DNA from 2 places in the Raoultella sp. genome. Region 2 is predicted to be linked to the other one. Evidence: predicted binding sites of a transcription regulator. Region 2 holds the regulator's gene; the other holds the start of a gene.
What was found. The regulator LexA, encoded in region 2, represses DNA repair genes until DNA is damaged. The targets are predictions, from matches to a motif close to TNCTGTATGTACATACAGNA.
Positions count from the first base shown of each region.

Region 1: the regulator LexA is predicted to act here: its motif matches at 2,542-2,561, upstream of ACZAHD_RS05085 (YebG family protein).

Region 1 covers NZ_JBCNNS010000019.1:11,560-17,149, forward strand. Annotated here, with positions in the region: gene edd (phosphogluconate dehydratase) at 1-521, shown strand, start outside; gene ACZAHD_RS05075 (bifunctional 4-hydroxy-2-oxoglutarate aldolase/2-dehydro-3-deoxy-phosphogluconate aldolase) at 561-1,202, shown strand; gene purT (formate-dependent phosphoribosylglycinamide formyltransferase) at 1,263-2,441, opposite strand; gene ACZAHD_RS05085 (YebG family protein) at 2,577-3,005, shown strand; gene ACZAHD_RS05090 (tellurite resistance TerB family protein) at 3,103-3,789, shown strand; gene ptrB (oligopeptidase B) at 3,907-5,590, shown strand, end outside.
Region 2 covers NZ_JBCNNS010000050.1:10,043-15,632, reverse strand. Annotated here, with positions in the region: gene zur (zinc uptake transcriptional repressor Zur) at 1-398, shown strand, start outside; gene ACZAHD_RS11100 (CsbD family protein) at 490-699, opposite strand; gene dinF (MATE family efflux transporter DinF) at 826-2,142, opposite strand; gene lexA (transcriptional repressor LexA) at 2,211-2,819, opposite strand; gene ACZAHD_RS11085 (diacylglycerol kinase) at 3,039-3,407, opposite strand; gene plsB (glycerol-3-phosphate 1-O-acyltransferase PlsB) at 3,537-5,590, shown strand, end outside.

The DNA of each region.
Region 1 (5,590 bases), on a different contig from region 2:
TGATGAAAACCTCGGCCGTACCGGTTGAGAACCAAATTATTGAGGCGCCGGCGGTGGTGTTTGAAAGCCAGCACGACGTTTTGCCTGCTTTCGAAGCCGGACTGCTGGATAAGGATTGCGTGGTGGTTGTTCGCCATCAGGGGCCAAAAGCGAACGGCATGCCAGAATTACATAAACTTATGCCGCCACTTGGTGTATTATTGGACCGCCGTTTCAAAATTGCGCTGGTTACCGATGGTCGACTCTCCGGCGCATCAGGCAAGGTCCCGTCAGCAATCCACGTTACGCCTGAAGCGTACGATGGCGGCCTGCTGGCAAAAGTACGTGATGGCGATATCATCCGCGTTAACGGGCAGACGGGCGACCTGACGCTGCTGGTGGATGACGCTGAACTGGCCGCACGCCAGCCGCATGTTCCTGACCTCAGCGGTTCGCGTGTCGGGAGCGGCAGGGAAATGTTTGCAGCGCTGCGTGAAAAACTCTCCGGAGCAGAACAGGGCGCAACCTGCATCACTTTTTAAGACGATACAATTTGTAGATCTGGCGAGAGAGAAACTCTGATGAAAAACTGGAAAACAACTGCAGAAGCAATCCTCACCAACGGCCCGGTTGTCCCGGTGATCGTGGTGAAAAAGCTGGAACACGCTGTGCCGATGGCCAAAGCGTTGGTTGCTGGCGGCGTGCGTGTACTGGAGGTCACGCTGCGTACCGAATGTGCAATTGATGCGATCCGCGTGATTGCGAAAGAAGTGCCGGAGGCGATTGTCGGTGCAGGTACCGTCACAAACGTAGAGCAACTGAAAGCGGTCACCGAGGCTGGCGCGCAGTTTGCTATTAGCCCAGGTCTGACCGAGTCCCTGCTGAAAGCCGCGACTGAAGAAGGGACCATCCCGCTGATCCCGGGTATCAGCACCGTCTCTGAACTGATGCTGGGCATGCAGTATGGCCTGAAAGAGTTTAAATTCTTCCCGGCAGAAGCAAACGGTGGCGTGAAAGCGCTGCAGGCGATTGGCGGTCCGTTCGCGCATATCCGTTTCTGCCCGACTGGCGGGATCTCTCCGGCAAACTACCGCGACTACCTGGCACTGAACAGCGTGCTGTGCATCGGCGGCTCCTGGCTGGTTCCGGCGGATGCACTGGAAGCAGGCGATTACGACCGTATCACCAACATCGCTCGCGAAGCGGTTGAAGGCGCGAAGTAATTTTCACGCCCTGAACAATGGCAAAATCCAGACCCGGTCGCGTTGACGCAACCGGGTTTTTTATCCCTGAACCAGCACGGCTGACGCAGCGGCTTTCGCGCGCGCCACCGCCTCCTCGACGCTATCGGCGACGGCCAGTGTGACGCCCAGTCGACGAGAACCGTCAATATCCGGTTTACCGAACAGGCGTAGCTGCAGTCCCGCCCCTACCGCGCCCTGAAGATTGCTAAAGGTGACGTTCTGGCTGGTGAGCTGCGGCAGAATGACCGCGGAGGCTGCCGGACCATACTGGCGGATCGCGCCAACCGGCAGACCGAGAAAAGCGCGAACGTGCAGGGCAAATTCTGAGAGATCCTGGGAAATCAGCGTCACCATCCCGGTGTCGTGTGGGCGAGGGGAGACTTCACTGAAAATCACGTCATCGCCGCAGACGAACAGCTCCACACCAAACAGACCGTAGCCGCCGAGCGCCAGCACGACTTTGCTGGCAATCTCCTGTGCACGGGCCAACGCCTGCTCGCTCATCTGCTGCGGCTGCCAGGATTCGCGGTAATCACCATCCTCCTGACGATGGCCGACCGGCGCACAGAAATGGACGCCGTCGACCGCACTGACGGTAAGCAGGGTAATTTCAAAGTCGAAATTCACCACCCCCTCAACGATAACCCGACCGGCGCCAGCACGACCGCCTTGTTGCGCGTAGCGCCAGGCCTCAGCCGACTGGTCAGAGTGACGAATAAAGCTCTGGCCTTTACCAGAAGAGCTCATGACCGGCTTCACAATGCACGGAAGCCCAATCTCCGCGACGGCCTCGCGGAAGGTCGCTTCGCTGTCGGCAAACCGGTACGCCGAGGTGGGGAGCAGCAACTCCTCCGCGGCCAGACGGCGAATCCCTTCGCGATTCATGGTCAGTTTCGCCGCGCGGGCGGTAGGGACGACTTTCTGCCCGGCCCGCTCCAGCTCCACCAGCATATCCGTGGCAATAGCTTCAATTTCCGGCACGATAAAGTCGGGTTTTTCTTGCGCAATCAGTGCGCGCAGCGTTTCACCGTGCAGCATGTTGATGACGTGCGAACGGTGCGCTACCTGCATTGCTGGCGCATCGGGGTAGCGGTCGACCGCGATGGTTTCAATACCCAGCCGCTGGCACTCAATAGCGACTTCTTTACCCAGTTCGCCGGAACCTAACAACATCACTCGCGTCGCTGCCGGACGCAGCGCTGTGCCTAATAACGTCATGACTCTTTTCCACAGTAAAAAAACATGCGTCGCATTATAAACGAAAACGTTTGCGTCTGTCTTTATGACTGTTGGTTGAGTCCCGGGTGAAAATTTGCTATACTGTATAAAAATACAGTATAAAGGGGCTGCACAATGGCGGTTGAAATTAAATATGTGGTGATCCGCGAAGGTGAGGAAAAGATGTCGTTTACCAGCAAAAAAGAGGCCGATGCTTACGACAAAATGCTCGATCTTGCCGAGGTCCTCAACGACTGGCTGGTAGAGTGCCCGCTGACATTAGATGAAACCCAGCGCGATGAAATGGCAATGTGGCTGGCGGAACGCAAAGAGACATTGCACCACATTCTGAGGTCAGGAAAACTCCCGGAAGCGGAAGCGGAAGCGGAAGCGGAAGCGGAAGCGGAAGCGGAAGCGGAAGCGGAAGCGGAAGAAGATACGAGCGGCCAGGTTTCCCTGGATGAGAGCTCCGCGGCTGAAACCTCAGAGGCTCTGGCGGAGGGGGCGAGCGAGCCGCCCGCGGCAACCGTGCTCGCAAAATCGCGCAAGCCGAAGGCCGCCTGAGTCCGGCCGAATTTGCGCATCTTTAGCTGCACATAACATTTCCTGACATCTCGTCGTTTAGGCTGATGACATCGCGTAATCAGTAACGAGGGAAATCATGGCTAACTGGCTTAATCAACTCCAGTCCCTGCTGGGCCAACAGGGACCATCTTCCTCATCAGGCGAGCGGCAGGATGGTAAAAGCTTTCTCCTGCCCGGCGCGCTGGGCGGCCTGGCAGGGTTGCTGGTGGCCAGTAAGTTATCGCGCAAGCTACTGGCCAAATATGGCACCAGCGCACTGCTGGTTGGCGGCGGTGCGCTGGCGGGAAGCGTACTGTGGAATAAGTATCAGCAGAAAATGCGGGAAAATTCCCCGGCACAATCTGTCTTTTCCCCTGCGCAACCCGACAGGGCGTCAACCTCGCCAGCCTCCGGGCTTGATGCGCGCAGTGAACGGCTCATTCTGGCGCTGGTGTTTGCCGCTAAAAGCGATGGGCACATCGATGACAGCGAACGGGCACATATCGAAGAGCAGCTACGCGCCGCTGATATTGCCGTACAGGGGCGCGTATTGATCGATCGTGCCCTGGCGCAGCCGCTTGACCCGCAGCGCCTGGCGCAGAGCATCGACAACGAGCAAGAGGCGCTGGAAATCTATTACATCAGCTGTGCGGCGATCGATATCGACCATTTTATGGAGCGGAGCTATCTCAACGCCCTTGGTGAGGCTTTAGGCCTCCCGCCGGAAGTGCGCGCCGACATCGAACAGGATATCCAGGCACAAAAACAGGCGCTTTCTACCTAAATCAGCAGGTTTTGCTTGCAACGTGGGCCACTTTTGCCACCCTTATATACACGCCATCCTTCAAGCCGCTTCTTGAATGATTTTGTGTATGAAATACAGGATGCAGAAGACCAAAAGATGCCACCAAAAGCAAAACGAATCCCTCACGCCATGATCCTTCATGGCGATACCCGTATCGATAATTACTTCTGGCTGCGCGACGACGAGCGTTCGCGGCCTGAAGTGCTTGATTATCTTCGTGAAGAAAATGCGTACGGACAGCAGGTCATGTCCACTCAACGTAACCTGCAGGAGCGGGTACTAAAAGAGATTATTGACCGTATCCCGCCGCGCGAAGTCTCCGCACCCTACAGCAAAAATGGCTACCGCTATCGTCAGGTATATGAGCCGGGCTGTGAATACGCTATCTATCAGCGTCAGTCGGTGCTGAAAGAGGCGTGGGATGAATGGGACGTGCTGCTCGATAGCAACCAGCGCGCGGCGCAGAGCGAATTCTATACTCTCGGTGGACTGGGCATTTCGCCGGATAACACGATTATGGCGCTGGCAGAGGATTATCTCTCCCGAAGGCAGTATGGCCTGCGCTTGTGCAATCTGCAAAATGGCGAATGGTATCCTGAAGTACTGGAAAACGTTTCGCCGGAATTTGCCTGGAGCAATGATTCGCAAACGTTGTGGTATGTCCGTAAGCATCCGACGACGCTACTGCCTTATCAGGTCTGGCGGCATACCGTGGGCACGTCGCCGTTTTCCGATGTGCTGGTCTATGAGGAGAAGGATGAAACCTTCTACGTCAGCCTCCATACGACCACCTCCCGGCAATTCGCCGTGATCTATCTTGCCAGCGCGACAACCAGTGAAGTGCGGTTACTGAATACCGAGATGCCGGATGCGGAACCGGTATGTTTCCTGCCGCGACGTAAAGATCATGAGTACAGTCTCGATCACTACCAGCATGCCTTTTATCTTCGTTCCAACCGCGAGGGGAAAAACTTCGGTCTCTATCGTACCCATGAGCGCGACGAGCAGCTGTGGGAGACGCTGATCGCGCCGCGCCAGGATGTGATGCTCGAGGGATTCGCCCTGTTTACCGACTGGTTGGTGGTCGAGGAGCGCCAGCGCGGGTTAACCAGCCTGCGCCAGATTAACCGCAAGACCCGGGAAGCGGTTGGGATCGCCTTTGATGATCCGGCCTACGTGACCTGGCTTGCCTATAATCCGGAACCGGAAACTTCGCGCTTGCGCTACGGATACTCATCCATGACCACGCCGGATACGCTCTTTGAGCTGGATATGGATACCGGTGAGCGGCGGGTACTGAAACAGCAGGAAGTGAAAGGGTTTGATGCCAGTCATTATCGCAGCGAACATCTGTGGATTGAGGCCCGTGATGGCGTGGCGGTCCCTGTTTCGTTGGTCTATCAGCGTGAGCATTTCCGCAAGGGCATCAGCCCACTGCTGGTCTATGCCTACGGGTCGTACGGCGCCAGTGAAGATGCTGATTTCAGCGCCAGCCGGTTGAGCCTGCTCGATCGTGGTTTTGTGTTTGCGATTGCCCACGTTCGCGGTGGCGGTGAATTAGGGCAGCAGTGGTACGAAGACGGCAAGTTCCTGTGTAAGAAAAATACCTTTAACGATTATCTCGATGTCTGCGATGCGCTGCTGGCGCAGGGGTATGGCAACCCTCGCCTGTGCTATGGCATGGGCGGCAGCGCGGGCGGTATGTTAATGGGCGTCGCCATCAATGAGCGGCCAGAGCTGTTTCACGGCGTGGTGGCTCAGGTTCCGTTTGTGGATGTCC
Region 2 (5,590 bases):
GGGCGATTAGCGCCTATGACCTGCTCGACCTGCTGCGCGAGAAAGAGCCGCAGGCGAAACCGCCGACGGTTTATCGGGCGCTGGAGTTTTTGCTGGAACAGGGGTTCGTGCACAAGGTGGAATCCACCAACAGCTACGTGCTGTGTCATCTTTTCGATCAGCCGACCCATAGCTCGGCCATGTTTATCTGCGACCGCTGCGGTGTGGTGAAAGAAGAGTGCGCAGAAGGTGTTGAAGACATTATGCATACGCTGGCGGCCAGAATGGGCTTTGCGCTACGCCATAATGTGATTGAGGCCCACGGCCTGTGCGCAAGTTGTGTCGAGGTCGAAGCCTGTAGCACCCCGGAGCACTGCCATCACGACCATACTATCCAGATTAAAAAGAAAGCCCGCTGAGGCTATCGCCGCAGCGGAAATCCGGGTTGCCGGTACCTCCGTGTACCATCGGGCAGGCAATAACAAAGGGTTGATTCGTTAACCCCCACTGCTACCAGCGGTGATCGTTTTTTCGTTCCCAGTCAGAGACTTCTTTCTCCGCCTGATCTTTGGCGTAGCCATATCGTTCCTGGATTTTACCGACCAGCTGGTCACGCTTACCCTCAATGACGGTCATATCGTCATCGGTCAGCTTGCCCCATTTCTCTTTCGCTTTACCTTTCAACTGTTTCCAGTTACCGCCGATTTCGTCTTTGTTCATAATTCAATCCTCATCGTTCGGTGAGTTAACAGCCCGCTACGTGCCGGACATAGTATTAACTATAGATGAGAATTCTGAGTTAAATTTATTATTCGGAATCTTTAACCAATTACACGTCAAAAATCACTACGAAAACCAGGTGCCACGCCGCCAATGTCGCCGCCAGATAAGCGCCAGCGACAGACCGCGCAGCGCGAGGAACACCGCCAGCGCCAGCCATAGTGCGTGGTTGCCAAGGACCGGCAGCATCAGCAACGTCAGGGCAAATCCCGCCGCCGCCACCGCCATACTGTTGCGCATCTCAGCCCCGCGCGTCGCACCGATGAACATGCCATCCAGCAAATAACACCACACGCCAATCACCGGCAGAACGATCTGCCAGATCAGGTAGCGATCGGCAAGCAGCTGAAGCGAAGGCAGCGAGGTCAACAGGGTGATAATCTGCTGTCCCGCTACGGCATAGGTCGCCGCAAAAGCCAACGCCACCATTCCCGATTGACGACAGGCAGCCCGCCAGACATCAAGCAGTTGGCTACCATTACGCGCGCCGTACGCCTGTCCGGAGTGCGCTTCCACGGCATAAGCGAATCCATCCAGGGCATAGGCGGTGAAGGTCAGCATAGTCATCAGAAGCGCGTTGACGGCGACGATTTCACCACCAAGGCGAGCGCCGAAGACGGTCACCGCACCGAAGCAGAGCTGGAGCAGCAGAGAACGCAGCATGATATCGCGATTGAGCGCCAGCAAACGGCGCACGTCTCCGCGCCACGCGCGCTTCAGCAGGGCGAAAGACACACCGCGCAGCGTCAGCACACGCCTTGCCATCAGCAGTCCCATGATCAAGGTGACATATTCAGCGGTGACCGTTGCCAGCGCGGCGCCCTGGACGTTCATCTGTAGGCCCATTACCAGCCAAAGGTCGAGTACGATATTCAGCAGATTGCCGACGATCAGCAAAATCACCGGCGCCCGGGCATACTGCACGCCCAGCAGCCAACCGAGCAGCACCAGATTTGCCAGCGATGCTGGCGCGCTCAACCAGCGGATGTCGAGAAAGCGCCGCGCCTGCTCTAGCACCGCTTCATTGCCACCAACAATATGCAACGCCAGATCGATAAGCGGGGTTCGGAAAAGCACAATCAGCAGGCCGGCGCCGGTTGCCAGCCCCAGCGGCTGCACCAGCGCCCGCGCCAGGCGGAGAGGATCCTTTGCGCCAAAGGCCTGTGCTGTCAGTCCGGTGGTACTCATTCGCAGGAAAAGCAGCAGCATGAAGAGAAAACTGGTGGCCGTCGCGCCGATCGCGACACCGCCGAGGTAAACCGGGCTGTCGAGATGACCAATCACCGCAGTATCCACCAGTCCCAGCAGCGGAACGGTGATATTGGAGAAAATCATGGGTAGCGCCAGGCGCCACAGGGCCTTATCAGCAGCGTTAAAAAACATGAGAAAGAGCCTGAGCGGAAGGAGACTGCGCAGCATCATGCATCAGACGATGCTGCGTGGAGAAGGTGTTACAGCCACTCACCGTTGCGAATCACGCCGACGGCCAGCCCTTCAATAGTGAAGTTTTGCTCGCGTAGATTCACCACGATAGGGGAAAATTCGCTGTTTTCTGGCAGAAGTTCGACGATGTTACCCTGTTTTTTAAGACGCTTAACGGTAACCTCTTCATCAATACGCGCCACGACAACCTGGCCGTTGCGGACATCCTGAGTTTTATGGACCGCCAGCAAATCGCCATCGAGAATACCGATGTCTTTCATTGACATACCGCTAACACGCAGCAAAAAGTCGGCATTCGGCTTGAACATCGCCGGATCGACCTGAAAATGGCCCTCAATATGCTGCTGAGCCAGCAGTGGTTCACCGGCCGCCACGCGGCCAATCAACGGCAAGCCGGGTTCTTCTTCCGTCAGCAGGCGAATCCCCCGGGATGCGCCGGAGATAATCTCGATCGCGCCCTTACGCGCCAGCGCTTTCAGGTGTTCTTCCGCCGCGTTTGGAGAACGGAACCCCAAGCGCTGAGCAATTTCCGCACGCGTCGGCGGCATGCCCGTCTGGCTGATGTGATCCCGAATGAGATCAAACACCTCTTGCTGCCTGGTCGTTAACGCTTTCATCCCGCCCCCTGGGTGTATATACAGTTATGCTGTGAGTATATACAGCTAACGGTGATTTTGGAATCAAATTTCACACAAAAATCAGGAGATTCTTTCCATTTTGTGTCCCTGATAACCCATTACGCCAGGGGTTATTGTCGCCGGTCGGACAAAAAACCATCGGGGTTGCCCGATCATCGGGAAGACATAGCAACACGGGACATCTCACAAAGCGGCCGCTTAGTGATAGCGGGCCCAGAGCAAGAAGCCCCAGGTGATCAGCGCGATCACAATGGCCAGCAGCACTGCCGCAGAGCCCATATCTTTCGCACGACCGGACAGCTCATGATGTTCAGGGCCAATACGGTCCACCACCGCTTCAATCGCGCTATTAAGAATTTCAACTATCATCACTATCAGGACCGAGCCTATCAGCAGCACACGCGTGATGGCGTCCACGTCCAGCCAGCAGGCGATCGCGACGGCAACAATTGCGGCGACGCCTTCTTGCCGAAATGCGGCCTCGTTGATCCATGCCGCGCGGAACCCTTTCCAGGAATAACCTGCCGCTTTAATGATTCGGGTTAACCCAGTGGTATTATTGGCCATCAAAAGAACCTTTTTATGTAAATGACGTCAATGAGTGTACGCGTTTGCCGCGTGGCAACGGAAATTTTGCACACTTTCTGTTATTCTTGCCGCGCATTTGCATGATTAACCAGAGGCTTCACATCGTTTATGTCCGGCTGGCAACGAATTTACTATAAATTACTGAATTTACCATTACGGGTGCTGGTAAAAAGCAAGTCTATTCCCGCAGAACCTGCACAGGAATTAGGGCTGGATACCTCGCGTCCTATCATGTACGTCCTGCCTTATAATTCAAAGGCGGACCTGCTGACCTTGCGTGCCCAGTGTCTGGAGCACGATTTACCCGATCCGCTTGAACCGCTGGAAATTGACGGCGCGCTGCTGCCGCGCTACGTATTTATCCACGGCGGCCCGCGCGTCTTTACCTACTACGCGCCGAAAGAAGAGTCGATTAAGCTGTTCCACGACTACCTGGATCTGCACCGCAACCACCCTGACCTGGACGTGCAAATGGTGCCGGTGTCGGTGATGTTTGGTCGTGCGCCAGGGCGCGAAAAAGGCGAAGTTAATCCGCCGCTGCGCATGCTGAATGGCATTCAGAAGTTCTTCGCCGTCCTGTGGCTGGGACGCGACAGCTTTGTCCGTTTCTCGCCGCCGGTTTCTCTGCGCAGAATGGCCACCGAACACGGCACCGATAAAATTATCGCCCAGAAGCTGGCCCGCGTCGCGCGTATGCACTTCGCCCGCCAACGTCTGGCAGCCGTCGGTCCGCGCCTGCCGGCGCGTCAGGATCTGTTCAATAAGCTGCTGGCATCCAAAGCCATCGCCCGCGCGGTGGAAGATGAAGCGCGCAGCAAGAAAATCTCCCATGAGAAGGCGCAGCAAAACGCCATCGCACTGATGGAAGAGATCGCCGCGAACTTCTCTTATGAGATGATTCGCCTCACTGACCGCGTTCTTGGCTTTACCTGGAACCGTCTGTATCAGGGGATCAACGTCCACAACGCCGAGCGCGTACGTCAGTTGGCCCATGAAGGGCACGAAATTGTCTACGTACCGTGCCATCGTAGTCATATGGATTACCTGCTGCTCTCCTACGTTCTGTATCACCAGGGGCTGGTGCCGCCGCATATTGCCGCCGGCATCAACCTGAACTTCTGGCCAGCAGGCCCCATTTTCCGCCGCGGCGGCGCCTTCTTTATTCGCCGCACCTTTAAGGGCAATAAGCTCTACTCAACGGTGTTCCGCGAGTATCTCGGCGAGTTGTTCAGCCGGGGTTACTCCGTGGAGTACTTCGTTGAAGGGGGCCGATCTCGTACCGGCCGTCTGCTGGATCCGAAAACCGGTACTCTGTCGATGACCATCCAGGCCATGCTGCGCGGCGGGACCCGTCCGATTACGCTGGTGCCTATCTACATCGGTTACGAGCACGTGATGGAAGTGGGCACCTACGCCAAAGAGCTGCGCGGCGCGACGAAAGAAAAAGAGAGCCTGCCGCAAATGCTGCGCGGCCTGAGCAAGCTGCGTAACCTCGGTCAGGGCTATGTTAACTTTGGCGAACCGCTGCCGCTGATGTCTTACCTGAACCAGCATGTTCCGGAATGGCGTGAGTCTATCGATCCGATCGAAGCCGTTCGCCCATCATGGCTGACGCCGACGGTCAACAACATTGCTTCCGATCTGATGGTGCGCATCAACAACGCCGGCGCAGCCAACGCCATGAATCTGTGCTGCACCGCGCTGCTGGCCTCTCGTCAACGCTCGTTGACCCGTGAACAGCTGACGCAACAGCTGGAGTGTTACCTCGATCTGCTGCGCAACGTGCCGTACTCCCCGGATGCGACCACGCCGGCGGCTTCCGCCAGCGAGCTGATTGACCACGCGCTGAAGATGAATAAGTTCGAGGTCGAGAAAGACACTATCGGCGATATCATCATTCTGCCGCGCGAGCAGGCGGTGCTGATGACCTACTATCGCAACAACATCGCCCATATGCTGATGCTGCCGTCGCTGCTGGCGGCAATTATTACCCAGCATCGTCGTATCTCCCGCGCGGAAGTACTGCGTCATGTTGAGATGTTCTATCCGCTGCTGAAGGCCGAGCTGTTCCTGCGCTGGGAAAAAGCCGAGCTGGCTGGGATCATCGATGCGCTGGCGGCGGAAATGCAGCGCCAGGGGCTGATTGTCCTGAGCGATGATGC